DNA from 4 places in the Streptomyces sp. NPDC048612 genome. Region 1 is predicted to be linked to each of the others. Evidence: riboswitches for the same ligand, from Rfam matches in the RefSeq annotation. Region 1 holds a riboswitch; each other region holds the start of a gene.
What was found. Region 1 has a riboswitch for cyclic di-AMP ahead of ACGFN2_RS32355 (transglycosylase family protein). Riboswitches for the same ligand answer to the same signal wherever they lie in the genome.
Positions count from the first base shown of each region.

Region 1 (6,976 bases):
CATGCCGCCCGCGCTCGGGAAGCCCTGCAGCACCTCGATGGCGTCCCGCCGCCGGATGTAGTCCTCGTGGGCCGCGCGGTAGGCGGCAGCCAGCTCGGGGTCGGCCGCGAGCCGTTCGGTCATCTCCTTCATCACGCCGTTGGCCTCCAGCGTGCCGATCGCGGAGGCCGCGCGCGGGCAGGTGAGGTAGTAGAGCGTGGGGAAGGGCGTGCCGTCCTCCAGGCGCGGCGCCGTCTCGACGACGTCCGGCTGGCCGCAGGGGCAGCGGTGCGCGATGGCGCGCAGCCCGCGGGGCGGGCGGCCGAGCTGCTCCTTGAAGGCCGCGATGTCCGCGGCGGTGGGCTCGGTGGGCTCGGTCTGGGGCGGGGGCGTGTCCATGTGCGCTTTCGGTGAGGTGAGTGGTGTGGAGGGGGCGGTGCGGGCCGTCCGCTGTCGACAGTACGGGCTGCCGGCGGCCGGCGGTACGGGCGCCGGCCGGTCCGGCGGACGCGGCTCGTCCTAGCGCTTGTCGGCCGTGTCGACGGCGTCCCACAGATTCTCGTACCAGGGGCGCTGCGCCGCCCGCGCCCCCTTCGGTGCGGAGCCGGTGCCGGAGCCGTCCGGGACGATGTAGCCGGACTCGCCCGGTTTGACGTAGTGGAGGTGCCGGCGGGCCTGCTGGCGTACGTACTCCGGGTCCTGCCAGCGGGCCTTCTGCTCGCGCAGCCGCTCCAGGGCAGTCCCGGCGTCCTGCGCCTTGCGGCGCTGCTCGGCGATGTCCGACCGCTGGGAGACGTACTGCCTCATGGGGTACGCGAGGGCGACGACCAGGGAACACATCACCAGGGCCAGCAGGGCGGCACGGCCGGTGAGGCGGTTGCGGCGGGGCGGGCGGGCGCGGTAGACGCGGGCGGCGGCCTGCTCGCCGAGCGCCTTGAGTCGGGTCGCGGTCGAGAACCGGTCCGCGGGCACGTCGCCTCCCCTTCACTGACGGACGCCTGACTGCTTCAAGCAGGTACGTCCCCGGCAACGGTACGGGACCGTCGCCGGGGACGTACGGGGCGCGGGGCGAGTGCCTCGCCCGTTCGGCCCCTGCTGCCCTGTCCGGCCTGGCAGCGGGCCGCCTTCGTCAGCTGCCGTGGCGGAAGCGGGGGAAGGCGGAGCGGCCGGCGTAGACCGCGGCGTCGTCGAGGATCTCCTCGATGCGCAGCAGCTGGTTGTACTTGGCGACGCGCTCGGAGCGGGCCGGGGCGCCGGTCTTGATCTGGCCGCAGTTGGTGGCGACGGCGAGGTCGGCGATGGTGACGTCCTCGGTCTCACCGGAGCGGTGCGACATCATGCACTTGAAGCCGTTGCGCTGGGCGAGCTCGACGGCGTCCAGGGTCTCGGTCAGCGAGCCGATCTGGTTGACCTTGACCAGGAGGGCGTTGGCGGAGCCCTCCTCGATGCCGCGGGCCAGGCGCTCGGGGTTGGTGACGAACAGGTCGTCGCCGACCAGCTGGACCTTGGCGCCGAGCTTGTCGGTGATGACCTTCCAGCCGGCCCAGTCGTCCTCGAACAGCGGGTCCTCGATGGAGACCAGCGGGTAGGCCGCGACCAGCTCCTCGTAGTACTCGGTCATCTCGGCGGCCGAGCGGGTCTTGCCCTCGAACTCGTACGAGCCGTCCTTGTAGAACTCGGAGGCGGCGACGTCCAGGGCGAGCGCGATGTCCTGGCCGGGGGCGTAACCGGCCTGCTTGACGGCCTCCAGGATGAGGTCGAGGGCCTCGCGGTTGGAGCCCAGGTTCGGGGCGAAGCCGCCCTCGTCGCCGAGGCCGGTGGACAGCCCGCGCTCCTTCAGGACCTTCTTGAGGGTGTGGTAGACCTCGGCGCCCCAGCGCAGCGCCTCGGAGAAGGACTCCGCGCCGATCGGGGCGATCATGAACTCCTGGATGTCCACGTTGGAGTCGGCGTGCGACCCACCGTTGAGGATGTTCATCATCGGGACGGGCAGGACGTGCGCGTTCGGGCCGCCGAGGTAGCGGAACAGCGGGAGGTCGCTGGCCTCGGAGGCGGCGTGCGCGACGGCGAGGGAGACGCCGAGGATGGCGTTGGCGCCGAGCGAGCCCTTGTTGTCGGTGGCGTCCAGGTCGAACATGGCCTGGTCGATCAGCCGCTGCTCGGTCGCGTCGTAGCCGACGAGCTCCGGGCCGATCTGCTCGATGACGGCCAGGACGGCCTTCTCCACGCCCTTGCCCAGGTAGCGGTTCGGGTCGCCGTCGCGGAGCTCGATGGCCTCGAAGGCGCCGGTGGAGGCGCCGGACGGCACGGCGGCACGGCCGGTGCTGCCGTCGTCGAGGCCGACCTCGACCTCGACCGTGGGATTACCTCGCGAGTCGAGAATTTCGCGGGCTACGACGACGTCGATCGACGGCACGTTGTCTCCTTCGTGGGTGTCTGGCGTTCTGCGCATGAGCCTAACGGCCCCGGAGGTGTCCGTCGGTGCTTGGCCCGCTCCGTGGGACGGAAGACCCCGGAATGCTTACCGAAGTCCCAGTTCACGGGACCTTTCGGCACATTGTTCGCGGAACGGGGAATGCCGTGGGACGGCGCCGGTCGGCGGGGTGCCGCGGCGGGCACTCCGGGCGCGGGGCCGGGACACGAGAAGCCCCGCCACGGCGCGTCGGGGGGAAGTGCGCGCCGTGGCGGGGCTGGTCTCACGGAGGAAGGGGGCCCGCCGCTCGAACCCCGGAGTCCGCTGGGCGGGTGGCTCAGACGGTGAGCTGCTGGCCGGGGATGATCAGGTTCGGGTTGCCGCCGATGACCGACTTGTTCGCCTTGTAGACGGACTTCCAGTCGGCGCCGTGGGCCTTGGCGATCTTGGCGAGGGTGTCGCCCGCCTTGACGGTGTAGTTGCCCTGGCCGGTGGACTTGCGCTCGGCGGACCGCGAGGCACGGTCCTCGGACGGGGCCTTCTTGGGCTCGGGCTTGGCCGACTCCTGCTTCGGCGCGGACTCGGTCTGCGCGGAGGTGTCGACGTCGGCGGCGGGGCCACCGGCGGTCAGGTTGCCCGCACCGGCGCAGGACCAGGCACCCGGACCCTGGATGGCGAGGAGCTTCTCGGCGGCGGCTATCTGCTGGGACTTGCTGGCGAGGTCGGCGCGCGGCGCGAATTTGGTGCCACCGGCGGCGGCCCAGCTGGAGTTGGAGAACTGCAGGCCACCGTAGTAGCCGTTACCGGTGTTGATCGACCAGTTGCCGCCGGACTCGCACTGGGCGACCTTGTCCCAGGTGGCGACGGAGGCGGCGGAGGCGGAGGTGGCGCCCATCATCGGGACGGCCACGGCGGCACCGGCGACACCGGCGAGGGTGGCGACGCGGACGGCCTTGGAGGGACGACGGTGCTTGCCCTTGAAGATCAGCATGGTTCGTTCGTTTCCTCACCGACGCCTACGAGGTGAGCTGTCGGGTTCGGACTGATGAGTCGCCCGGCCGGGTGCGCGGAACGCACCTGGCTTCACCCCAAGCCGGTTGACCCGTTTTCACGGGCGGGGCCGGCACAAATCCTGGGTCCCCCGCTCCTGCCTTCGGCGCTTGCGCGTCAAGTGCCTTCGACCACCGGCAGGACTCGGCGTGTGATCGAAGGGCCCGCTTTGGCGAGCGGTCCTGACGTTAAGCAGTAATCCCCTTGGGGTTCAAACCCCACCATCTGGACCAAGTTGACCGTTTTTGATCGGGGCTTGGATGCATTTTCGCAGGTGGGGCCCGGTATGCCGGGGTTGGGCACACCGGACCCCTCCGGAGTCAACGAGACCCTTGTCTCACTTTCCCAAAAGAGGGCGAAGGGAGGCGAACTACCCTGCGTTCCGCCCGAGATCGAGCCGCTGGCCGGGCTGGATCAGGTCCGCGTCGGAGCCGATGACGCCCTCGTTGCGGTCGTAGAGCGCGGACCAGCCGCCGGACAGCCGGTGGGCCGCGGCGATGGCTGACAGGCTGTCACCCGGGCGCACCGTGTAGTCCCCGTCGGCCGCCGGGCCCGTACGGTGCGCGTCGCCGCCGCGTGAGGCGTGCCGGCCGGCGGACCGCCCGGCGTCGCCGTCCCCGGCGTCCTCGCCGTCCGCCCCACCGCGGTGCTTGCCCTTGCCGGGCACCTCACGCGGGGTGCCGGTGCCGTCCGTACGGCTGCCGCCCCCGGAGTGGTCGGCGTCCTCGGACGGGTCCGCCGCGGGGCCGTCGGACGGGTCGGCGGACTGCGACGGGTCGTCGTCACCTTGGCCGCTGTCCTGGTCACTGCCCTGGTCGCCGTCCCGGTCGCCGGACGGTTCCGGGCTCGTGGACGCGTCGCCGGGCTCGCCGGAGTCCGAGGCATCGGGCGAGGGCGTGGCGTCGGACGGCCGGCCGCCCGGCTCGTCGCCGGCCTTGTCGCCCGGTGCGTCGCCCGGCTCGTCGTGCCGTCCGGACGTGTCCGTGCCGTCGTGGTCGTGGGACGAACCGGTGTCCCAGGGGTCGAGGGAGCCCGCGGAGTCCGACGGGTCGGGCTCCGGGGTGCTGGTGCTGCCGGGGTCGACCTCCGGCGCGCGGCCGTCATCGGTCAGCCCGGCGTTCACCGCACAGCTCGGCCAGGCGTCCGGCCCCTTGTGGTCGAGGATCGACTCGGCGACCGCGATCTGCTGGGAGCGGCTGGCAAGGTCGGGGCGCGAGGCGTAGGCCGTGCCGCCGTAGTTGTCCCACATCTCCTGGGTGAGCTGCAGGCCGCCGTAGTAGCCGTTGCCCGACGCCGCGCTCCACACTCCGCCGCTCTCGCACTGGGCGACCTTGTCCCAGGTCGCGGTGTCGGCGGCCTGTGCGCCGCTCGCGGCGAACAGTGGCAGGGCGAGGCCCGCGCCGGTCACTCCCGCCGTGACAAAGATGGCCGGTGCCTGGCGGGGTCGACGGTGTCGGCCGTTCCCGGAACGCATGCGGATGCCTTTCGCGCGGCGGTTGAGTTGTCTCGACGAGCTCTTCGAGCTGCTCGACGGGGTCTCCGGCCGGCCGACGCACGCGAGCGGCACCGTTACACCGGTCCCCCACCTCACCGCTTCGACCGATCGAGTGAAACCTGTCGATCGTCGGGTCGAAAGGTAGCCGGGGTCCTGGGGAGTCACAAGTCGGTGTAGCACGGATCACGTAATGGTCACGCAGTTGACTCTGCGTCACATCCGACTTCGCCGCTGGTCAGGGCCGCTCCGGGGAGAACTCCACCGGAAGTGAACGGAGTCCGCGCATGATGAGCCCGCCCCGCCAGCGCACATCATCAGGTTCCACCGCAAGCCGGATGTCCGGGAGCCGGGTCAGCAGGGTCGCCAGCGCGCTCTGTCCTTCGAGCCGGGCCAGCGGCGCCCCCAGGCAGTAGTGGATGCCGTGCCCGTAGCCCAGGTGCTGGTTGTCACGCCGGGTCAGATCGAGCACGTCCGGCTCGTCGAAGCGGGCCGGGTCACGGTCGGCGGCGGCCAGCACCACCAGGACCGGGTCCCCCTTGGCGATCCGCTGTCCGGCGAGCGTCAGCTCCTCGGTCGCGAACCGCCAGGTCGCCAGCTCCACGGGGCCGTCGTAGCGGAGCAGTTCCTCGATGCCGGTGGTGAGCAGGTCGGTGTCGCCCGCCGCGATCGACTTCTGGAGCAGTTCCCGCTGGGCGGGGTGGCGCAGCAGGGCGTAGAGGCCGTTACCGATCAAGTTCACGGTCGTCTCAAAACCGGCGAACAACAAGATAAAGGCCATCGCGGCGACCTCGTTCTCGGTCAGGTGCTCCCCGTGGTCGGAGGCCCTGATCAGGGCGGAGATCAGATCCTCGTCCGGCTCGGCGGTCTCGCTCAGAGTCGCGCGCTTGCGGTGGATCAGCTCGGCGAGATAGCCGCGCATCTTCTTCACGGAGCGGGCGACGCCGCCGCGCGGGCCGCCGCCGTGCCGGATCATCATGCCCGCCCAGTCACGGAAGTCGTCCTGGTCCTCGCGCGGCACCCCCAGCAGGTCGCAGATCGCGTAGATCGGCAGCGGGAACGCGAACTCGTGGATCAGATCGGCCTCCCCGCGCTCGGCGAAGCCGTCGATCAGCCGGTCGGTCAGCTCCTGGACCCGCGGGGCGAAGGCGGCGACCCGGCGCGGGGTGAACGCCTTCGAGACCAGCCGGCGCAGCCGGGTGTGGTCCGGCGGGTCGATGTTGAGGAGGTGCGTCATCAGGTTGGCGCTGCGCTCCCCCGGGATGCCGACCTTGCCCTTGCCGTGCGCGGCCTCGCTGTGATGGGCCGGGTTCTTGGACAGCCGGGCGTCGGCCAGCGCCTGCCGCGCCTCCGTGTAGCGCGTCACCAGCCAGGCCTCGACGCCGCTGGGCAGCTCGGTCCGGTGCACCGGCGCATGCTCGCGCAGCCAGGCGTACGCGGGGTACGGGTCGGAGGCGAACTCCCAGGTGAACAGGGCGGGGGCGGGCCCGGCGGCGGGGCAGCCCGCGGGGGCTTCGGGGGCGGTGGTGTGGGGCTCGGCGTGCACCTTCCGACCGTAACCGCTGGGCGCACAACGGCGCGCCCGCGTACCGGCCGGGCCCTCCGCTACGCCGTGTCCACGCCCAGACCGGCCAGGAACGCCGCCGCCGCGGGCGAGGGGCCGAGGCCGCTCCACACCACCCGCTCGGTCCTCGCCGGCGCCGGCCGCACCCGCACGATGTGCAGCCCGGCCAGCTCGGAGGCGATGGCCTCCGGCACCATGCCGACGCCCAGCCCCGCCCGCACCAGCTTCGCCAGGAACTCGACCGTGGTCACCTCGAACGCCACCTCCGAGGTCAGCCCCGCCGCCCGGAACGCGTCATCGCGCTGCCGGCGGGCCGCGGACCCCGCCGTGAAGTCGACGAAGGTCTCCCGCGCCATCCGCGCCAGCGTGGTCCACTCCCGCTCCGCCAGCGGATGCCCCGACGGGACGACGCCGACCAGCTCACCGCGCGCCAGTTCCTTCTCCCGCACACCGACGGTCCGTGCCGCGGGCGCCAGCC
Region 1 covers NZ_JBICVV010000031.1:2,142-9,117, reverse strand. The annotation lists gene ACGFN2_RS32370 (DUF501 domain-containing protein) at 1-378, opposite strand, end outside; gene ACGFN2_RS32365 (septum formation initiator family protein) at 499-951, opposite strand; gene eno (phosphopyruvate hydratase) at 1,109-2,431, opposite strand; gene ACGFN2_RS32355 (transglycosylase family protein) at 2,730-3,383, opposite strand; cyclic di-AMP (ydaO/yuaA leader) riboswitch at 3,391-3,561, opposite strand; gene ACGFN2_RS32350 (transglycosylase family protein) at 3,813-4,850, opposite strand; gene ACGFN2_RS32345 (cytochrome P450) at 5,173-6,480, opposite strand; gene ACGFN2_RS32340 (LysR family transcriptional regulator) at 6,540-6,976, opposite strand, start outside.

Region 2 (6,976 bases), on a different contig from region 1:
TGCGAACGGCATCTGGTCGATCGGGGCGAGCCGTACCGGCGCCCCCGGATGCGGTGCGTGGATCATCTGGCCGTTCCCGACGTAGAGCCCCACATGGCTGATGCCCGAGTAGAAGAACACCAGGTCACCGGGGGCGAGTTGGGACCGGCTGATCCGCGGGCCGGAGCTGATCTGGGTGTAGGTCGTGCGGGGCAGGGCGACCCCGCCGGCCTTCCAGGCGGCCTGCGTCAGGCCTGAGCAGTCGTACCCGGAGGGGCCCGTCGCGCCCCAGACGTACGGCTTGCCGAGGGCGCCGTAGGCGAAGGAGACGGCACGGGCGGCACGGGGGCTGGGCGCCTGCGCGGCGGCCGCGGCGGCCTGCGCGCCGCCGGGAACGCCGGACGGGCCGTCCCCGCGGTCCGTCCCGCGGTCCGTCCCGCGGTCCGTGCGGCTCCGGTCCGGCCCGCTCCGGTCCGGCCCGTTCCGCGCACCGCCCCGGGACGCCATCCGCTGGCGCTGCTCCGCGGTCAGCCGGCTCAGCAACTGCTCGGCGGCGTCCAGCTTGTGCACGATGGTGACCCGGTGCTTCTTCAGCCGGGCCTCGGTGTCCGCCAGCCGCTCCACGGTGTCCTCGGCCCGCTGCCGGATCTGCCGGACGCTGCCGAGCCGGCGGGCGTACCCGGCCACGGCGGTCGCCTGGTGGCTGCCCGTACGCTCCAGCACCGCGGCGCCGTCCAGATAGCGCTGCGGGTCGGCGGACAGCAACAGCCGTACCGTCGGGTCGATGCCGCCGGAGCGGTACTGGCTCGTGGCCAGGGTGCCCAGTTCGGCGCGGGCGGCGTTCAGCCGGCGGGTCCTGCGGGCCGCCTCGTCCTGGAGCCGGCTCAGCTCCTCCCGTGCGGTGTCGGCGGATTCCTTCGCGCCGTTGTAGTGCTGCGTGGCCACCTCTGCCTCCTGGTACAGCGCGTCGACCCGGTCCTTGACCTGGGCGGGGGTGGGCCGGGGGGCGGCCTGGGCGGTGCCGTCGAGGCCGGTGGCGGTGGCGGCACCGGCCAGGGCCAGGGTGGCGGCCGTGCGGGCGGTGCGCGCACGGCGCGATCCGCCGCCGGTGAGCGAGGCGAGCGGATGCTGCCGGGGCTTGCGGTGCGAGGCCACGGTGGCCGTTCCTTTCCGTCCTTCGAGCCGGGGGCCCGGCGGCCGGTCCGCCACGGGGGCGACGGACCGGCCGCCGTACCTCTCGGCGGGACGGCCGACGGAACGCCGGTGGGAGACCGGCGAGGCGGGGAGTCGGCCGCCTGGAGGAGGACGCTAAGCCGGGGTGTCGGGCAATGAGCCCCCTTGCCCGGAATTGTTCGCTTTCGACCGCGATGAGTGCGCGCGCGACCGCGGCGCCATGGCCGTACGGCCGGGACCGGTCTGGCCTGACCGAACTGTCGATAGCGGGCGCCCTGCCCGAAGGGCCGTGCTATACGGCGGCTACGATCACGCACTATGGACGTAGTAACCAATATCTTCGTCGGCCTGCACATCATCGGCATCGCCTCCCTGCTGGGCGGCTTCCTGACCCAGATGAAGGCGATGAGCGCGGGCACCGCCCGCTTCGTGCCGGCCATGCTGCACGGCGCGCTGACGATGCTGGTCACCGGCATCGTGCTGGTCGGCCTCAACCAGGCCCAGGACCACCCCCTCAACAACATCAAGCTCGGCATCAAGATGGCCCTGCTGGTGGTGATCCTGGCGCTGGTCTACGTCAAGCGGGACGACGAGACGGTCGAGAAGCCGCTCTTCGCCGCGGTCGGCGGGCTCACCGTGGCCAACATCTTCATCGCGGTGCTCTGGACCTGACGAGCGCCCCGCCAACAGCACACCGCGCGGTCCCCGCACTCCGTAGATCGGAGGCGAGGGCCGCGCGGTGGCGTGTGGGGGGTGACCGTGGGGGGTGGTCTGTGGGGGAGCGGGGGCCTCAGCCCGGGCGGACGCTCCCGTAGATCGGCATGTAGTAGATCGACTCCTCCCGGACGTTGGCGCCCGGCTTCGGAGCGTGGACCATCTTGCCGTTGCCTAGGTACATGCCGACGTGGCTGATGTCGTCATAGAAGAACACCAGGTCGCCGGGCTTCAGGTCCTTGGTGGCCACCCGCTCGCCGACCTTGACCTGGTCCCAGGTCGTCCGGGGCAGATCGACGCCCGCCGCCTTCCAGGCGGCCTGGGTCAGCCCCGAGCAGTCGTAGGAGGTGGGTCCGGTCGCGCCCCACACATACGGCTTGCCGATCTGGGAGCGGGCGAAGGCGAGCGCCTTCTCGCCCTTGGCGGTGGAGGTCGAGTCGCCCGTGGAACCGCCGGCCGAACCGCCGCCCGTGGAGCCGTCGCCGTCGTGCTGCCGCTGGCGCTCCCGCTCCTGCTGCTTGCGCGCCTCCTCCGCGGCCCGGCGCTTGGCCGCCTCCTCCTTCTGGCGCTCCAGCTCCGCCAGCCGCGCCTTCTCCTGCGCGGTCAGCCGGGACAGCAGCTGCCGGGCCTCGGACAGCTTGTCCTGGACGGAGCGCTTGGACTCCTTGAGAGAGGCCTGCGACTTCTGCAGCCGCTCCAGGCTGTCGGTCGCCTCGGCACGCTGCCGGGCGGCCGCCGACTGCTGCTCCTGGTAGTCGCTGACGGCCTGCTTCTGCCGCCCGGTCAGCCGCTCCATGAGGTGGTTGCGGTCGACGAACTGCTGCGGGTCCTTGGCGAACATCAGCTGCGCCGTCGGGTTCATCCCGCCGGTGCGGTACTGCGCGGAGGCGAAGGTGCCCAGCTTGCGCCGGGACTCGTTCATCTTCTCGGCGCGCTCGGCCGAGGCGTCGAGCAGGTCGTCCACCTTGTCGCGCTGTGCGTCGGCGCGCTCCTTGGCGGCGTTGTACTTCTGGGTGGCCACCTCGGCCTGGTGGTAGAGGTCGTCGACCTTCTTCTGGACCTCTTCGACGGCGGGCTTGGGTGCCCTGGGCGCCGCGTTGGCCGACTGCGAGAGCAGGGTGACCGAGGCGAGGGCGGCGGTGGTGAGACCGGCCGCTGTACGACGGCCTGCGGGTGAGGCGAGAACGCTGGTGCGCGGCTTGCGATGCGACGCCAAGACCGGCAACTCCTTCCGTGGACCGCCTACCGGGTTAGCTGTCGGGTTCGGGCGGTGTCGCTGACGGAAGGCTTGCCCTACGGTCCGGACGTCCACTGGCGACGGCCGTACGGATCGATTCACCCCGGTGGTGCTGGTGGGTCCCCGGCTCCGGGTGCCTGGGGGCAGGGCCGGACTCGGCGTCGGCGGCCCGTGCGAACCTGTCGTCCGCGGGGAGGCGGGCTGCCTGAGCGAGGACGTTAGCCAACTCGTGTGGCTTCTGTGAAGGCTGATGTTCGATATGCCCGAAACCTTTTCGTGACCTGAACGCGATGCGCGGCCTGTTGTGCCAGATGTCGGATTCGGGTAGACGAGGCGCCGCCGGTCGGCGGCGGTGCCGGGCGCCCGGAGCGCCGCTGCGCCGGTGCCGGCTTCACAGGCGGCCCGCATTCCGCCACTCCGCCGCGGAGTGTCAGTGCGGCCGCCTAGACTCGGTGGGCGATGAGCAGCCTCTTTGACGACAGCTTCCTGGCGGACCTCAGCCACAAGGGTGAGGAGCAGCATCCTCCGCCCCCCGAGGACGAGCACGGCCCGGCCCCGGAGGAGATCCCCGCCGACCTCTTCGGCGGGCGGTTCGACGCGCCCGTCCCCAGGGAGGCCTACTACCGCGACGGCGCCGCCCGCCCGGCCGTCGACGCCGCGGCGCTGCTGGAGGGGCTCAACGACGAGCAGAAGGCCGCCGTGGTGCACTCCGGCGGCCCGCTGCTGATCGTGGCCGGTGCCGGTTCCGGCAAGACCCGGGTGCTGACCCACCGCATCGCGCACCTGCTCGCCGAGCGTCATGTCCACCCCGGCCAGATCCTCGCGATCACGTTCACCAACAAGGCCGCCGGTGAGATGAAGGAGCGCGTCGAGGAGCTGGTCGGCCCGCGCGCCCACGCCATGTGGGTCTCCACCTTCCACAGCGCCTGCGTCCGCATCCTGCGCCGCGAGTCCAAGAAGCTGGGCTTCACGTCCTCCTTCTCGATCTACGACGCCGCCGACTCCAAGCGCCTGATGGCCCTGGTCTGCCGCGATCTCGATCTGGACCCCAAGCGCTTCCCGCCCAAGTCCTTCAGCGCGAAGATCTCCAACCTCAAGAACGAGCTCATCGACGAGGAGACCTTCGCCGGGACCGCTGCGGACGGTTTCGAGAAGAGCCTGGCCGAGGCGTACGCGATGTACCAGGCGCGGCTGCGCGAGGCCAACGCCCTGGACTTCGACGACATCATCATGACGACGGTCAATCTGCTCCAGGCCTTCCCGGACGTCGCCGAGCACTACCGCCGCCGCTTCCGTCATGTCCTCGTCGACGAGTACCAGGACACCAACCACGCCCAGTACACCCTGGTCCGCGAGCTGGTCGGCCCCGGCACCGCCGAGGTGCCCGCCGCCGAGCTGTGCGTGGTCGGTGACGCCGACCAGTCGATCTACGCCTTCCGCGGCGCCACGATCCGCAACATCCTCCAGTTCGAGGAGGACTACCCGGACGCGACCACGATCCTGCTGGAGCAGAACTACCGCTCGTCGCAGACGATCCTGTCCGCAGCCAACGCCGTCATCGAGCGCAACGAGAACCGCCGCCCCAAGAACCTCTGGACGGACGCCGGCGCCGGCCCCGGGATCACCGGCTATGTCGCCGACACCGAGCACGACGAGGCGCAGTTCGTCGCCGACGAGATCGACCGGCTGACGGACGCCGGCGACGCCAAGGCCGGCGAGGTCGCCGTCTTCTACCGCACCAACGCCCAGTCCCGTGTCTTCGAAGAGATCTTCATCCGGGTCGGGCTGCCCTACAAGGTCGTCGGCGGGGTGCGCTTCTACGAGCGCAAGGAGGTCCGCGACGTCCTCGCCTACCTGCGGGTGCTCGCCAACCCCGAGGACACCGTCCCGCTCCGCCGCATCCTGAACGTCCCCAAGCGCGGCATCGGCGACCGCGCCGAGGCGATGATCGACGCCCTGTCGTCGCGCGAGAAGATCACCTTCCCGCAGGCGCTGCGCCGGGTCGACGAGGCCTACGGCATGGCGGCCCGCTCCGCCAACGCCGTCAAGCGCTTCAACGTCCTCATGGAGGAGCTGCGGACCATCGTCGAGTCCGGCGCCGGCCCCGCCACCATCCTGGAAGCCGTCCTGGAGCGCACGGGCTACCTCGCCGAACTCCAGGCCTCCACCGACCCCCAGGACGAGACCCGGATCGAGAACCTCCAGGAACTCGCCGCCGTGGCCCTGGAGTTCGAGCAGGACCGCGGGGAGGCTGCGGCAGAGGGGGCTGCCGCCCCGGGGCCGGGCACCCTGTCCGAGTTCCTGGAGCAGGTCGCGCTGGTCGCCGACTCCGACCAGATCCCGGACGAGGAAGAGGAGGGCAGCGGCGTGATCACCCTCATGACGCTGCACACCGCCAAGGGCCTGGAGTTCCCGACCGTCTTCCTGACCGGCATGGAGGACGGCGTCTTCCCGCACATGCGCGCGCTGGGCCAGACCAAGGAGCTGGAGGAGGAGCGCCGGCTCGCCTACGTCGGCATCACCCGCGCCCGCGAGCGGCTCTACGTCACCCGCTCGACGATGCGCAGCGCCTGGGGCCAGCCCTCGTACAACCCGCCCTCCCGGTTCCTGGAGGAGATCCCGGCCGACCACCTGGAGTGGAAGCGCACGGGCCCGGCGACGCCGTCCGCGTCCATGGGCGGCCTGTCGGGCGGCGGAGGCGGCTTCGGCTCGGCGCTGTCGTCGTCGCGGGCCAAGGGCGCCGGCGGCTTCGCGACCCGTCGCGGCCAGGGCAGCCGCCAGGTGGTCCCGCTGTCCATCGGCGACCGCGTCACCCACGACAGCTTCGGCCTCGGCACGGTCGTCGGCGTCAAGGGCAGCGGTGACAACGCCGAGGCGACGATCGACTTCGGCGGCGAGAAGCCCAAGCGGCTGCTGCTCCGGTACGCGCCGGTGGAGAAGCTGTAGCGGGAGAGGCCGGCCCCCGGGGACACCTCCTGGGGGCTGCCACCGGGCGGGCGGCGGCGGTCAGTTCGGGTCGAGGCCGTGGTCGCGCAGCCAGGGCAGCGGGTCGACCGCCGCGCCGCCGCCGGGACGCACCTCGAAGTGCAGATGCGGTCCGGTGGAATTGCCGGAGTTGCCCGAATAGGCGATCTGGTCACCGGCCTTGACCGAACCGGAACGGATCTTGGTGCTGCTGAGGTGGCAGTACCACGTCTCCGTGCCGTCGGGCGCCGTCACGATCGCCATGTTGCCGTAGGCGGAGTTCCACTGGGTGCGGATGGTGCCGTCGGTGGCGGACATGACCGGGGTGCCGTAGCTGACCGGGAAGTCGATGCCGGTGTGCAGCGACATCCAGTTGACCCCGGCCTGGCCGAACTGCGCGCTCAGCCCGTGCTGCTTGACCGGCAGCAGGAACTTGGGCCGCATGGCCTCCTTGCGGGCCGCCTCCTTCGCCTTGCGCTGGCGCTCGAGCTCCTGGCGTTCCTTGAGGTCGATCCGCTCCTGGGTGCGGCTGGCGCGGTCACGGAAGTCATCGGCGCTGGCGCTGAGTCCGGCGAGCTGGGTGTCCAGCTTGTTGTTGGCGGCGGACGGCTTGACGGCACCGGCGTCGGGCGCGGCCTGGGTGGTCGCCTCGTCCTTGTCCTCCCCGCCGGCCGTGACGGCAGCGGCGGCCACGGCGCACACGCCCATGGCGGCGACCGAGGGCACCGCGACGGTCAGCAGCGCCGACCGCTTCGCCGTGCGCCGACGGCCCCGGCCGCGGACGGCCTTCCCGGCCTCCGCCCCGGCGGCCCGGCGGCCCACGGGGGACGGGGCGGCGGGGGTGACCGGCATGGCCTGCGTCATGGCGTCCGCCACGGCCGCGGCCTCGCGGTAGGCGTCGGCGTCGCC
Region 2 covers NZ_JBICVV010000004.1:274,068-281,043, reverse strand. The annotation lists gene ACGFN2_RS09925 (NlpC/P60 family protein) at 1-1,134, opposite strand, end outside; gene ACGFN2_RS09920 (hypothetical protein) at 1,471-1,824, shown strand; gene ACGFN2_RS09915 (NlpC/P60 family protein) at 1,943-3,082, opposite strand; cyclic di-AMP (ydaO/yuaA leader) riboswitch at 3,090-3,274, opposite strand; gene pcrA (DNA helicase PcrA) at 3,563-6,049, shown strand; gene ACGFN2_RS09905 (peptidoglycan DD-metalloendopeptidase family protein) at 6,110-6,976, opposite strand, start outside.
Region 2: another riboswitch for cyclic di-AMP. It lies ahead of ACGFN2_RS09915 (NlpC/P60 family protein); the one in region 1 lies ahead of ACGFN2_RS32355 (transglycosylase family protein).

Region 3 (6,976 bases), on a different contig from region 1:
CACCTCATGGGCCCCACCCCCGACTTCACCCTCCGGGAACGGCACCTGCTGGAGCATTTGCGGGAGTATCAGGCGTGGGGGCGGGCGGCGCTGGAGGACGCGTGGCGGGCGCGGGAGGGGTGGTAGGGGTTGCCCCGAGCCGGGAGGCGCCGAGGCCTCAGTGCGCCGGCTCGTGTGCGTCGGCCATCCCCCATTTGACCGCTGAGGCGGAACCCGCCCAGCCGTCGGACGTGCGCCAGATGGACCCGATGCCATGCGCCTCTAGGTAGTCGGCGTAGGCGCCGATGCTCTCCGAGAACAGCCCCAGGAGATGCGGCTCGGGCCGGCCCTTTTGCAGGTAGTAGAAGTGGCGGTACTCCAGCAGTTGTCCCACTGCCTCACGCACAGCCTGTGTGGCATTGCCCTTCTTCACTGCCTTGGCCTCGACCAACCACTCGTCATCACCTGCCCGAAGCACCAGATCCCGCGGATACACCTGCTCGGTGATCGGCGTGAAGCCCCGTTCCCAGATGTACGGCCCAAAGCGCCGGAGCAGCCCCTCATTTCAGCAAGGCGCGAAAAGTGCCCCGTCCCGTCGGTGGACAGGTAGCAGGGCCGGCCTGCTGGGCTCAGCCAAGGCAGCAGTCGCAACGACTGCGTGGCCCTCTAGACCTCAGACAGCACGGACTGTGCGGCCCTTCTCTCCGTTCCCGACTCCGCTTGAGCCAAGGATGCTTGAGCGTCACGAAGGAGGTGCGGGAGAAGTTCCCCGAGAACGTCGCGGTGATGCGGGGCGGAGTGTCGCGCCTGCCACGCATGGGCGATCCGGTGCTTCAGATGGGTGGCGGGCGGCGCCTGGCGCACGGTCGTCAGCGGGTAGGTGTTGAGGGCGTCCCGTACCTGCGGGAGTCGAGCATGGCCAGGACCGGCGAAGAGCGAGATCGACGTCGCTCGGCTGCCCACAAGATCAGCGAGGCTCGGCACGCGGGGGGCCTCGGCGATCCGCAGGACCATGGGGAGTTTGGGCATCTGGAGCCGTCCCCCCTCCACCTGCTTTACCCAGCTCGGCGACTTCCCCAGCAGACCAGCGAGAACGGTCCGGCTCATACCGCGGCGCACGCGGAGAACCTGCATTCGCTGGCCAAACGCGATCGGCTCGTAAGGCAGTTCCGGAGTTGCATCAGATGACACGTTCGGCCCCTCTCTGCACACTCAACGTCACCGCCAGCGTACGGGTTCGGAAGCGGCTCATTGCAGTGCTTGGCACGCTCAACAGCGTTGCGGCACACCCACCATGGCGCCGGCTAGTGCGACGTAGAGTCAGGAAAAGAGCAGGCTTCGTTTTTCTTCGCAGAAGGGACGCGTAATGGCTGGGATTTCCCCCGCAGCAGTAGCCGCCACCGGTCTCCTGGGCGGCTACGCCGTTGCCCGCTGGAGCAAGAAGCGCCCCCTCGGCGGGGTTGCGCTGGTGGCTGCCGGGGCCGTGGCGGCGCGGGAGTGGCGGGAGAGGGCAGGGAATGTGACGGCGGCGGCCTTGGGTGGGGCGTATGTCGCCGCGTTCGCCGGGTCGCATCCGTTGGCGAAGAAGATCGGGGCGTGGCCTTCGGTGTTCGCGGTGGCGGGTGGGATGGCCGTGGTGTCGTGGGCCGTGGTGGATCGCCGGGGGTAGAGAGGTAGCGGAGGAGGGGAGGAGCGGGGCAGGTGACGCTGCCTCGCTCCTCTCCGTAGGGGCGTGGCCGGGTCGGTCAGGTCCGTAGGGGCGTGCCCGGGTCTGTCAGGCCGATGCCTCGTCCAGGAGGTCGAGTTCGGGCTTCGTCAGGGTTACCTCGCTCACCGCCAGCAGTGCCGGGAGCTGGGCCGGAGTGCGGGCGCTGGCGATGGGGGCCACGACGGTGGGCTGGGCGGCGAGCCAGGCGAGGGCGATGGTGGCCGGTTCTGCGCGGTGGGCGGCGGCGACGGTGTCGAGGGCCTGGAGGACGCGGCGGCCGCGGTCGGTGTCCTGGTACGGGGCAGCGCTCCCGGAGCGGTCGCTGTCGACCTGGGTGCCCGGGCGGTACTTGCCGGTCAGGAAGCCGGCGGCGAGCGCGAAGTACGGCACCGCGCCCAGGCCGTGGCGGGCGGCGACCTCGGCGAGTTCGCCCTCGTAGGTGCCGCGGGAGACCAGGTTGTAGTGGGGCTGGAGGGCGACGTAGCGGGCCAGGCCCTCGCGGGCGGAGCAGGCCAGGGACTCCTCCAGGCGCTGCGCCGAGATGTTGGAGGCGGCGATCTCGCGGACCTTGCCGGCCCGGACGAGGTCGTCGAGGGCCGAGAGGAACTCCGCGACCTCGACCGACTCGTCGTCGTAGTGGGTGTAGTAGAGGTCGATGTAGTCGGTGCGCAGACGGGCGAGGGAGTTGTCGACCGCGGACTTGATCGTGGCGGGGGACAGACCCTTGTAGCCGGGGAGGGCGCCGACCTTGGTGGCGATGACGACCTCGGAGCGGTTGCCGCGGGAGGCCAGCCAGTTGCCGATGACGGTCTCGGATTCGCCGCCCTCGTTGCCGGGGACCCAGGCCGAATAGGCGTCGGCGGTGTCGATGAAGTTGCCACCGCCCGCCACGTACGCGTCGAGCACGGCGAAGGAGGCGGCCTCGTCAGCCGTCCAGCCGAAGACATTGCCCCCGAGGGAGAGCGGGGAGACGGAGAGGGAGCCGAGGGGCTTGTGTGTCGCGGTCATGCGTAGACGCAGCGCCGGTGGGAGCGGAGTTATTCCTTCCGTTTCCCCCGGCGCTGCCCCGCCCCTGCCCCGCCCCTCAGACGTTGATCCCGTGGTCCCGCAGCCAGGGCATCGGGTCGATCGGGTCGCCGGCGTCGGGGCGTACCTCTAGGTGGAGGTGGGGGCCGGTGACGTTGCCGGTGGCGCCGACGCGGCCGATGACGTCGCCGGTGTTGACCTTGCCGGAGGTCTTCACCATCGAGGAGAGGTGGCAGAACCAGAGTTCGGTGCCGTCGTCGAGGGTCAGGACGATGCGGTAGCCGTACGAGCCGGCCCAGCCGGCCTGCGTGATGGTGCCGGAGTGCACCGCCTTGACGGGGGTGCCGGTCGGCGCGGCGAAGTCCTGGCCGGTGTGGTCGGCGGCCCAGCGGTCGCCTGCCTGGCCGAAGCCGGCGGTGAGCGTGTAGGAGGACACCGGGGCGATGAAGCTCTTGGCCAGTTTGGCGAGGCGTTCGGCCTCCGCCTTCTGCCGGGCCGCTTCCTCCGCCTTGCGCTGGGCCTCCATCTCGGCCGCCTTCTTGGCTGCTGCGGCCTTTTCGGCCGACTCCTGTCGGTCAGCGGCTTCCGTCGCGGCCTGCTGGACCGCGGCCTTCTCGGCGGCGTCACGGGCCTCCTGCTCGGCGGCGTCCTGCTGCGCGTCGGCCTGCTGGAGGATGCGGCTGCGCAGCGCCTCGCCGGCGCCCGTGTCACCGCCGGTGTCCGCGCTCGCGTGCATGGTCCGGGTGAGCGGCCCGGCGGGCGCCACGCCGTCGACGGGAGCCGAGGCGGCCTCGGCGGACGCGGTGGCGGAGTCGTCGTCGGATATCAGCTCGCCGATACCGGGCAGCGACTTCGCGTCCGGCAGCTTCTCGGAGAGGTCGTCGGCCATGCCGCCGACATCGGGCATCGAGATCGGCACCGGCGGACGGTCCTCGGCCGAGGCCATTCCGCTCGCACCGACCGCGGCGATGACGCCGACACCGAGGACGGTGCCGCTCCGGGAAAGTCCGCCGCGCTGCTTGGCCACCCGGTGTTTGCCGCGGACGGAACGGGTGGATTCCTCGGTGGGATTCCACTCCTCCCACGGTCCGCCGTCATCACTGGTGCCGGGGCCCGGGAAAGCACCTCGGTCGTCGAGCTCGTAGCCGGACGGGGACTCGGGGGCAGGCCTGTTGGACGCCACGGGGGCGCACTCCTTTCCTTCCTTCTCGCCTACCGGGTTAGCTGACGGGTTCGGAGCAGGAAGGTCTCCTACGGACGCCCGCTGGCGGAGGGCGTCCGATTCACCCCAAGGAAGTTGGTTCCCCGGTTCCCTTGGTGCAGTTCGAAGTGCTTGGGGGTGCGTGAAAAGCGCGTGCGGGATTCGGCGTCGGCGCGCGGTGCCGCCTCTTGCGGCGGCTGGGACGACCGCGCTGCGTTATCGGACAGTAATAGAGATGGCGACCGAATTCCAAGCGTTCCCACGAATCCTTGTCGGTGCGGTACGCCCTGGTCGCAGGGACTTTTTCGGCCACCCCGGCCGTAAACCGGGCGAGTTGGCCGTGCGCCGCTAAACGATCTCCGGCGGATTGTGCACCAGTCGTTATGCGGAGGGGCGCCCCTCGGTCACGGAGGGTGAGAGCGTAACGTCGGATCATGGTCGTCGACGTCGGGAACACCGGGCACGCCGGGCGTGCTGCCGGTAATGCGTGGGGAGTGGCGGAGCGGTACCGGGAGTTCTCCTGGTGGGAGGCCCGGGGCCGGTCGGAGGCGCACGAGGAGCTGAGCGCGCGGATCAGCCAGGACGCGGAGCTCTGCGACCTGCTGTCCGGATCGCTGCCGGCCGGCGACAAGCAGCAGCCGGACCTCCTGCTCGCCGCCGTCCGCCATCTCGACGGCCCGCACGCCGAGTCGGGCCCGCGCGGCGAGTCGGCGTACGGACGCTGGCGCGAGTGGACGATCCGGCACTGGGACGAGGTGCGCGCGGTGATCATGCAGCGCACCGCCCGGAACGACGAACCGGCCCGCTGCGCCACCCTGCTGCCGCTGCTCGCCCGTCTGCCGCAGCCGCTGGCGCTCCTGGAGGTGGGCGCGTCCGCCGGGCTGTGTCTGCACCCCGACCGCTATCGCTACCGGTACGAGGACGCGCACGGGGACGAGGACGCGTACGGGGAGGGCCACCGCGCGGGCGCCCTCCGGGCCGAGCTGGGCGCGCCGGAGAGCCCGCTGGTGCTCACCTGCCGTACGGGCGGGGCGGCCGGCGAACTGCCCGAGCGGCTGCCGCAGATCGTCTGGCGGGCCGGCATCGGCCTCGACCCGCTCGACCCGGTGGCCGAACCGGACGATCTGCGCTGGCTGCGGGCGCTCGTCCGGCCGGGCGACGAGGAGCGGGCGGCCCGGCTGTCGGCGGCCGTCGAAGCGGTACGGGCGGCGCCGCGGCCGCGGATGGTGCGCGGCGACCTGATCGACGAGCTGCCCGCGCTCGCCGCCGAGGCACCGCCCGAGGCGACGCTGGTCATCTTCCACAGCGCGGCGCTGGCGTACCTCCCGCCGGCCCGCCGCGAGGAGTTCGCGCGCCTCGTACGGTCGCTGCTCGACGCGCGGCCCGGCGGCGGCCACTGGGTCTCCAACGAGCACCACTCCGTGCTGCCGTGGCTCACCGAAACCGCACCCCCGTCGCCCCGCCCGGACGGCGCGCGGCTGCTGACCCTCGCGCTCGACGGCCACCCGGTCGCACGCACCGGCCCGCACGGCCAGAGCCTGCACCACCTCCCCGGGGCGGCGGACCTCCCGGGCCGCTGAGCGCGTGGGGCGGCGAGCCCTGCGCACGCCGCATCCGGTACGGGCCTCCTACTCCCCCATAGGCCGCTGCACCGCCAGCAGCGCCATGTCGTCGGCCGGTGCGCCGCCCGTTCTGCCGGTATGCCGGGCGACCTCCTCGACGAGGGTGTCCAGGAGGGCGTCGGGGCCGGGGAAACGGCGGCCGCGCAGTCTGCTCGGCGGGTGGTAGCTGCGGCCGAGCAGGTCCCGGGCCGCGGTCACCCCGTCGGTGAAGAACAGCAGCAGGGCCCCGGCCGGGAAGAACGTCTCGTCCGCGTGGTCCGGGCGGTTGGTCAGCTCGCCCAGCCCGAGGGGCGGCGCCGGCGCCTCGGGAGCCAGCTCGCGCAGACCGCCGTCCGGGGTGAGCAGCAGTGGGGGCGGGTGGCCCCGGTTGAGCACCCGCAGGGCGGACTGCCCATGGGCGGGGATCTCGGCCAGTACGGCAGTGGTGAACGCCTCGGTCCACTCCGCCCCTTCGCGCCGCCCGCCGTCCCGCCGCACCGCCCGCTCCAGCCGGCCCGCCACCGCCCCCAGGGTGCACTCCTGCTCCGCCGCCTCCCGGAAGGCACCGAGGACACTCACCGCGGTCTCCACCGCCGCCGGCCCCTTGCCCCGTACGTCGCCGATGATCATCCGCACCCCGTGCGGGGTGTCCTGCACGGCATAGAGGTCGCCGCCGGTCAGGGCCTCCGCCCGCGCGCCCACGTAGCGGGCGGCGAGGGCGAGCCCGGCGAGCCGTCCGGGCGGCGTGGGCAGGACGGCGCGCCGGACCGCCTCCGCGACGTCCCGTACGGAGGCCGGGCGGGCGTCGGCCCTTCGGGTGGCCCGGTGGAGGGCGACCGCCAGCAGGGCGACGACCAGGACCACGGCGCTCTCCGCCACCGCCGCGCCCTGGCCAGGCCCGGCACCGCGGTAGCTCACGCCCCAGACCTCGCCGAGCACAGCGGCCAGCGCCGTGAGAACGGTGCCGCGCAGGGAGAAGAGCGCCGCCGCGGCCGGCGGAGCGGCCGAGAAGAAGGGGGCGGCGGTGTAGCCGGGCGGCGTCGCCACGCTGAAGACGACCCCGCCGACGATCAGGAGGACGGGAAGCCGGCGCACCAGCGGAAGCCCGGACGCGGCCCGCCACGAGCGGCGCTGCCCGTTCCCCTCCCCGTCGCCCCCGGAAGGCGCCTCACCTCGGAGCATCCGCACCGGCCTCTTCCCACTCCGCCCGTCCGTACGGGCTCCGCCGTGCCGGTAGCCGCGACGTCCCCAGGCTTGCCCCTGGGCGGCGGGACGGCGACTCGTCGGGGGCCGGACGAGTCACGGAACGGGGCGCGCCGCGTCACGTCGCGAGAAGCGGCGAGGCGATGAACGGCCGAAAAGACGTCGGCAAAGAAGAGATGCCGGGAAAAGGGGCAGCCCACTCCCCCCACCGCCCCGGTTCACGCCACCAAGCCCCTCTCCCCCGAGGGAACTTGGCCC
Region 3 covers NZ_JBICVV010000012.1:20,010-26,985, forward strand. The annotation lists gene ACGFN2_RS19615 (PrsW family intramembrane metalloprotease) at 1-126, shown strand, start outside; gene ACGFN2_RS19620 (hypothetical protein) at 158-385, opposite strand; gene ACGFN2_RS19625 (helix-turn-helix domain-containing protein) at 646-1,113, opposite strand; gene ACGFN2_RS19630 (hypothetical protein) at 1,346-1,648, shown strand; gene ACGFN2_RS19635 (aldo/keto reductase) at 1,754-2,695, opposite strand; gene ACGFN2_RS19640 (M23 family metallopeptidase) at 2,772-3,896, opposite strand; cyclic di-AMP (ydaO/yuaA leader) riboswitch at 3,908-4,063, opposite strand; gene ACGFN2_RS19645 (DUF2332 domain-containing protein) at 4,349-5,494, shown strand; gene ACGFN2_RS19650 (PP2C family protein-serine/threonine phosphatase) at 5,543-6,697, opposite strand.
Region 3: another riboswitch for cyclic di-AMP. It lies ahead of ACGFN2_RS19640 (M23 family metallopeptidase); the one in region 1 lies ahead of ACGFN2_RS32355 (transglycosylase family protein).

Region 4 (6,976 bases), on a different contig from region 1:
CTGCGGGGTGAGGTTCCACTCCTTGGCGAGCGGGGTGCCCTCGAACGGGATCAGGAAGTTGACCGGCACGGAGTCCGGGTCCAGCTCACGCAGTGCGAAGACCACGTCGACGAGGTCGCCGTCGCTCTCGCCCATCCCGGCGATCAGCCCGGAACAGGCGGACATCCCGGCCGCCTGGGCCTGCTGGACGGTGGACACCCGGTCCGAGAAGTCGTGCGTGGTGCAGATGTCGCCGTAAGTGGCTTCCGAGGTGTTGAGGTTGTGGTTGTACGCATCGGCGCCCGCCTCGCGCAGCCGCCCGGCCTGGCCGTCGGAGAGCAGACCGAGGCAGGCGCAGACCTCCACGCCCTCGTTCTGCTCCTTGATGGCGGCGATGGTCTCCGAGACGCGGTCCACGTCCTTGTCCGTGGGGCCCCGGCCACTGGCCACCAGGCAGACCCGCTTGGCGCCGCCGGCCACCCCGGCGGCCGCCGCCTTGGAGGCGTCGTCCGGCTTGAGCCAGGTGTACTTGAGGATCTCGGCCTTCGACCCCAGCCGCTGGGAGCAGTACGAGCAGTCCTCGGGGCACAGGCCCGACTTGAGGTTGACGAGATAGTTGAGTTTGACCCGCCGCCCGAACCACTGGCGGCGTACCTTCCCGGCCGCGGCCACGACATCGAGCAGTTCGTCATCGGAGGTCGCCAGCACGGCCAGCGCCTCTTCGCGGGTCGGCAACTGGCGCCGCAGTCCCTTGTCCACCAGTGTGTTCAGCAGGTCCATGGCGTTGATCCTGGCGTACGCCACCGCCCCCGGCCAAGGAGGATTCCCACAATGCCGCTGGATCGAGGTGTGTGTATCACCACACTGTGGCCGTGCGGAACGACCGCTAACGTCTATCGACAGCCCACAATCGAGGCCGAAGGACGAAGGACGCCGATGCCGCAGGACTCCGCCCCGTCGCTGCTCCACGACACCCCGCCGGCGCCCCCCGCCGAGACCGCCGCAACGGCCTCCCGGCCGGCGTCCGGCGCGGCCTTCGACTGGATCGACACCGCCCGCGCCGCACGCCATCGTGCCGGTCTCGCCCGCACCCTGCGCCCCCGCCCCGCCGACTCCCCGCTGCTCGATCTGGCCAGCAACGACTATCTCGGACTCGCCCGGCACCCCGAGGTCACCCGTGGCGCGGCCGCCGCCGCGCACCGCTGGGGCGCCGGCGCGACCGGCTCCCGCCTGGTCACCGGCAGCACCGAGCTGCACGCCCGGCTGGAGGAGGAACTCGCCGCGTTCTGCGGCTTCGAGGCCGCCCTGGTGCTCTCGTCCGGCTACGCCGCGAACCTCGCCGCCGTCACCGCGCTCACCGCCCCCGGCGCCCTGATCGTCTCCGACGCGGGCAACCACGCCTCCCTGATCGACGGCTGCCGGCTCTCCCGGGCCCGTACCGAAGTGGCCCGGCACGCCGACCCCGAGGCCGTACGCGCCGCGCTGACCGGCCACGACGGCCGGGCGCTCGCCGTCACCGACTCGGTGTTCTCGGTCGACGGCGACGCCGCGCCGCTGCCCGCCCTCGCCGCGGCCTGCCGGGCGGCGGGCGCCGGGCTGCTGGTCGATGACGCGCACGGCCTGGGTGTCCTCGGCGACGGGGGTCGCGGTGCGCTGTGGGCCGCCGGCCTCGCCGGTGACGGCGATGTGGTGACCACGGTGACGCTCTCCAAGTCGCTCGGTTCCCAGGGCGGTGCGGTGCTCGGCCCGGCCCGGGTCATCGAGCATCTGGTCAACACCGCCCGGTCGTTCATCTTCGACACCGGCCTCGCCCCGGCGGCGGTGGGCGGTGCCCTGACCGCGCTGCGGCTGCTGCGCCGCGAACCGCAGCGTGCCGCCCGGGCCGGACAGGTCGCCCGGGAGCTGCACGACCGGCTCACCGCGGCCGGCCTCGCCGCGGTCCGGCCGGACGCCGCGGTGGTCTCGGTCCGCGCCCCCTCACCGGAGTCGGCGGTCCGCTGGGCCGCCGACTGCCGCGCTGCCGGACTCGCGGTCGGCTGCTTCCGGCCGCCGTCCGTGCCCGACGGGATCTCCCGGCTGCGGCTGACCGCCCGCGCGGACCTGACGGACGCCCAGCTCGACACGGCGGTCGGCACGATCGTGGCCACGGCACCGGCGACCTGACGCATCCGGCGCTCCGGCCGACGCGTACGACGCTCCCGCCGGGCCGACGGCCGCCCTCGCGGCGGTACCCGCGGGCGGCGGAATCCGGCGCGACGGGCCGCCCAAACGGGCTCGCGCGCCGCAGAGTTCACCGCAACGAGCGATAGAACTCCGTATATGTGGGTGGATCGGCTATCCCCTCCGCGGCAGGGGTGGCAGTCTGGCGCCCAGCAGATGGCCGAGGCCGCACCGGTGTCCGGAGCGGCGTCCCGGCTGCCCGGTCAACGGACCGGAGCCGGGCCTCGGAGGAAAAGGACGGCGCCTCGATGGCAGACCACCATGAATCCTCACTGACTCTGCCGAGCGCCCCCGCCTCGGTCCGCACCGCCCGCAGCCACGCCCTCGCCGTACTCACCGAGTGGGGCCTGCCCGCCGAGTCAGGCCTCGCCGACTCCGTCCGTCTGATCATCTCCGAACTCGCGACCAACGCCATCGTGCACACCTCAGGACGGTCGCCCGACTTCACCGTCGAACTGCGGCTGGAGCGCGACGAGCAGCTGCGGGTCGGCATCACCGACAGCCATCCCCGCCGTCCGCGCCGGCTGCCCGCCGCCGTCCAGCAGGACAACGGCCGGGGCCTGGTCATCATCCGCTCGCTCGCCGCGGAAGCCGGCGGCCGCTTCTCCGTCGTACCCACCGCGTCCGGCGGAAAGACAGTCTGGATCACCCTGCCGTGGCAGGCCGCGGTCCGCTGAGGCCGCCGTCCGCCGAGGGCGACTGCCGCGCCGGCGTCCCGCCGTCGGCTACGGCGCGGGGGAGTGGCGGGCGAAGGCTCCGCGCAGCAGCGCCCGCAGGGTGTCCGCGGCCGGGGTGCCGCCACCGGGGCGGTAGGCCACCGAGATCCGGCGGCGCAGCTCCGGCGGGTCCAGTCCCCGGACACCCAGCGGGGACACCGAGCCCTCCGCCACCATCTCCGGCACCACCGCCACCCCGAGGCCCGCGCTCACCAGCGCACACACCACCGCGTAGCTCGGCGACTCACAGCGCACCGCCACACTCGCCCCGGCGGCCGCCAGCGCCGCCTCCACCGCACGCCGGTTGGGGTTGGCCGGTGCCATGCTGACCACCGGCTGACCGGCCAGCTCGGCGAGCGGCAGGCGTCCGGCGCCCGCCGACAGGGCATGGCCCGGCGCGGTGACCAGCACCAGTTCCTCGGTCAGCAGCGGTTCGAGACGCACGCCCTCCGGCGTGGGCATCGCCTCGCCCGGCACATACTCGTGCGTCAGCGCCAGATCGACCTCGCCCAGCGCCACCGCCGCGCTGGCCTGCGGAGGGACGTACTCCGTGACACTCAGCTCCACGTCGGGGTGCGCCCGCCGGAACGCGCCGAGCGCGGGCGGCAGCAGATGTGTCCCGGCGGTCATGAACGTGCCCACCCGCAGCCGGCCGCCGGACAGTCCCGTGAGCCGGGACAGCTCGTGCCGCGCCTGGTCCAGCTCGTCGAGCACCCGCCGGGCCCGGACGAGGAGCAGCTCACCGGCCGCCGTCAGCCGTGCCCCGCGGTGGTGGCGCACCAGCAGTGCGGTCCCGGCCTCCCGCTCCAGTTTGGCGAGCTGCTGGGAGAGCGCGGGAGCGGTGTAGCCCAGCCGGCCGGCGGCCCGGGAGATCGAACCGGCCTCGGCCACCGCCACCAGGGCGGCCAGCCGCGTGGGGTCGTACATAAGAACCTCTTTAGGCGGCCGAAGAAGATTGCCACTCCCCATTAAAGGCCCTGACCAGCGAAGCTGCTCTCATGGACGGACAACTGATCGCCTTCACCGGAGTCGCCGCCGGCATGGTCGCCATGCCGGGAGCGGACTTCGCCGTCGTGGTGCGCAATGCGCTGGACTCGCGCCGGGCGGGGGTGGCGACCGCCGTCGGAGTCGCGGGCGGGCTGCTGGTGCACACCGCACTGGCGGTGGGCGGGCTCGCGGCGGTGCTGGTCGCCGTGCCCGCGCTCTTCGGGGCGGTCCAACTCCTGGGCGGGCTCTATCTGTTGTACCTCGGCGTCGGCGCGCTGATCGCGGTCGTCCGGAGCGGGCGGGCGCCCGGGGACGCCGCGACCGGCCCGGCCGCCCCGCCGGCCGACGAGCCGCCCGCTGTCCTGGGCACCGCGCGGAGCCTGCGCCAGGGCTTCCTGACCAACGCCCTCAACCCCAAGGCGCCGGTCCTCTTCCTCAGCCTGCTCCCGCAGTTCGTCCCGGCCGGTGAGCCCGCGCTGCCCCGGACGCTGCTGCTCGCGACGATGGTCGTCGTCATGGCGCTGGTGTGGTTCCCCGCCGTCGCGCTGCTGGTCGACCGGCTGGGGAGCTGGCTGCGCCGCCCCCGGGTCACCCGGGCGCTGGAGGCCGTCACCGGAGCGCTGCTCACGGGGCTGGGCGGCATCCTGCTCGTCGAGCTCGTCCTGGCCTGACCGACGGGCACCGGTCCGCGCGGCCACGGGTCAATCGCGGCTGCCGTACGGGACCATCAGCGTCGGCGGTGGTCCATGCCCGTACGCCGTCGCGGTGCCGCAGTGCCCTGGTGATCCGCGGGTGGCCGCGGTCCACCCTCTCCACCAGCTGCAACGGCGCAGGACCGGGGAGGGGTTCGGCGACGGTCAGCATGTCGAGGGCGCCGGGGGCCGCCCGGTCCCGCACCCACGCGGGCGCCACGTCCGCGAACACCACGGCATGGCAGGTGAAGGACACTACTCCGGCGTCCCGCGGTGACGGCGGGGGCAGCACCGTCACCGATCCGTCCGCGGGCGGGAAGCGTCCACGCGCCGCGGCCGTCAGAAGTGTGCTCAGTGGCGACGTCACCCCGCCAAGTCAGCCGAGCCCACTGTCAATTGATCACATGTAAGACGGCCTGCGGATCAGCCCACGCGCCCGTACGAGACCGTGCGGCTCCAGATCCGCTCCAGCCGCACCACGCTCCCGGCCTTGGGCGCGTGCCACATCCGGCCCCGGCCCGCGTAGATGCCGACGTGGTAAATGCCGCCCGCGGAACGGAAGAAGACCAGGTCGCCGCGGCGGCGCAGGGAGGCCGGGATGTGCAGGGTGCGGCCGTACTGGGCGGCGGCGGTGCGGGGCAGGGCCCGGCCGGCCCGCCGGAACGAGTACAGCGTCAGCCCCGAACAGTCGAAGGCGTGCGGCCCTTGGGCGCCGTACCGGTAGGGAGCCCCGCTCTTGGAGGCCGCGACCCGCAGCGCGTGGGCGGACACGGACGTGGCTTCGGCGTTCCCGGCCGCTCCTGGGGCGAGGGTTGTCCCGCCCAGGGTGGCCAGCGTCAGAGCGGTGACGGTGCCGGCACGTGCCAGCAGATTCGGCGTCTGCATGCGCACAGTCATGCGCAAACCCTTCGTCAGCCGCCTGCGAAGGAAGACCTGTCGGGTTCGGGCAGGCGAAGATGCCCGGCCATGCGTACGGCTTCACCCCAAGGAGCCCGGCCGTAAGGCCCGGACCCCGTCGTGCTCGGGTCCTCCGCTCCCGCCGGTCCACCACGTCGACCTGACATCCGGGACGGCGGCGGGATTAGGCGCCCGTCCGGACCGCCCCGTCGCTGTGGCGGGGTCTTGCCGTCGAAGGGATCGTCACGCACCCGGCACCCGAATTCCGAGCTGAAAATGCCGTATGTGAGATGGGTCACATTTCGCCTGAATGGTTAGATTTGTTCCCTCAAGTGCCGTGGCGCGGGGTGTCGCACTCCCTGGACCAGCGGCGAAACATCAAAGGTCCCAGGAATTGTGTTCGCCCCGCGCAATTCGTCGCCTCCTCACATCGGGCCCGGACGCTACGCCGTATGCGCAGCCCGGTACGCGTGTCGGGTCAGTGGTCGGCGGGTGGCGGCACCGTCACCAGTCCGGCCCGGCGTTCGCCGTCCAGTACGCGCAGCGCGCGGGCCAAGGTCTCGCCGTGCAGCTCCTTTTCACCCCGCTGGTGCATCAGCGTCAACGCGTCGCGCAGGCCGGCGGCCTTGGTGACCAGCGCCTGGGCGGCCCGAAGTCCGGTGTACGTGCCGCCGCCGCGGGCCGGGTTGATCCTGCCCAGCAGGTCGAGCACCTCCAGATAGTGGTCGATCAGTTCACCCTCGGCGCGCGTCAGGGCAGGCAGCGGTGGCAGTTCCGGCGGCAGCATCCGGGCTCACCGTGCCCCGAGTTGGGGAACGGACTGCTTGCGCCCCTGGGTGAGCCCGTCGATCAGCCCGTACTCCTGGGCGGCCCGGGCGTCGAAGATCTTGTCGCGCTCGATGTCGGCGGCGATCCGTTCCCGGGGCTGCCCGGTGTGCTCCGCCAGCATGCGCTCCAGCATGTCGCGGGTGCGCAGCAGCTCCTCCGCCTCGATCTGCAGATCGGTGGCCTGTCCCTGGACGGGCTCACTGAGCGACGGCTGGTGGATCAGGATGCGGGCGCCGGGCAGGGCCAGCCGTTTGCCGGGGGTGCCGGCGGCCAGCAGCACCGCGGCGGCGGAGGCGGCCTGCCCCAGGCAGATGGTCTGCACGTCGCACGACACGAAGCGCATCGTGTCGTAGATGGCGGTCATCGCCGTGAACGAGCCGCCGGGGGAGTTGATGTAGAGCGAGATGTCCTGCTCGGGTGCGGTGTGTTCGAGGTGGATGAACTGCGCCATCACATCGTTGGCCGACGCGTCGTCGACCGGGGTGCCCAGGAAGATGATGCGCTCGCTGAGCAGCTTGGAATAGGGGTCCATGGTGCGCGTCCCCTGGGACGTGCGCTCGGTGAACTCCGGAAGGACATGGCGGGCCGTCGGTCGCAGCATGCGTGCTCCTCTCTCTGTAGAAAATGTACAGGATGTACATCCAGTTAGAATGGGAG
Region 4 covers NZ_JBICVV010000001.1:753,645-760,620, forward strand. The annotation lists gene bioB (biotin synthase BioB) at 1-759, opposite strand, end outside; gene ACGFN2_RS03190 (8-amino-7-oxononanoate synthase) at 916-2,142, shown strand; gene ACGFN2_RS03195 (ATP-binding protein) at 2,448-2,876, shown strand; gene ACGFN2_RS03200 (LysR family transcriptional regulator) at 2,925-3,842, opposite strand; gene ACGFN2_RS03205 (LysE family translocator) at 3,914-4,573, shown strand; gene ACGFN2_RS03210 (C40 family peptidase) at 5,018-5,491, opposite strand; cyclic di-AMP (ydaO/yuaA leader) riboswitch at 5,496-5,692, opposite strand; gene ACGFN2_RS03215 (hypothetical protein) at 5,970-6,278, opposite strand; gene ACGFN2_RS03220 (ATP-dependent Clp protease proteolytic subunit) at 6,285-6,920, opposite strand.
Region 4: another riboswitch for cyclic di-AMP. It lies ahead of ACGFN2_RS03210 (C40 family peptidase); the one in region 1 lies ahead of ACGFN2_RS32355 (transglycosylase family protein).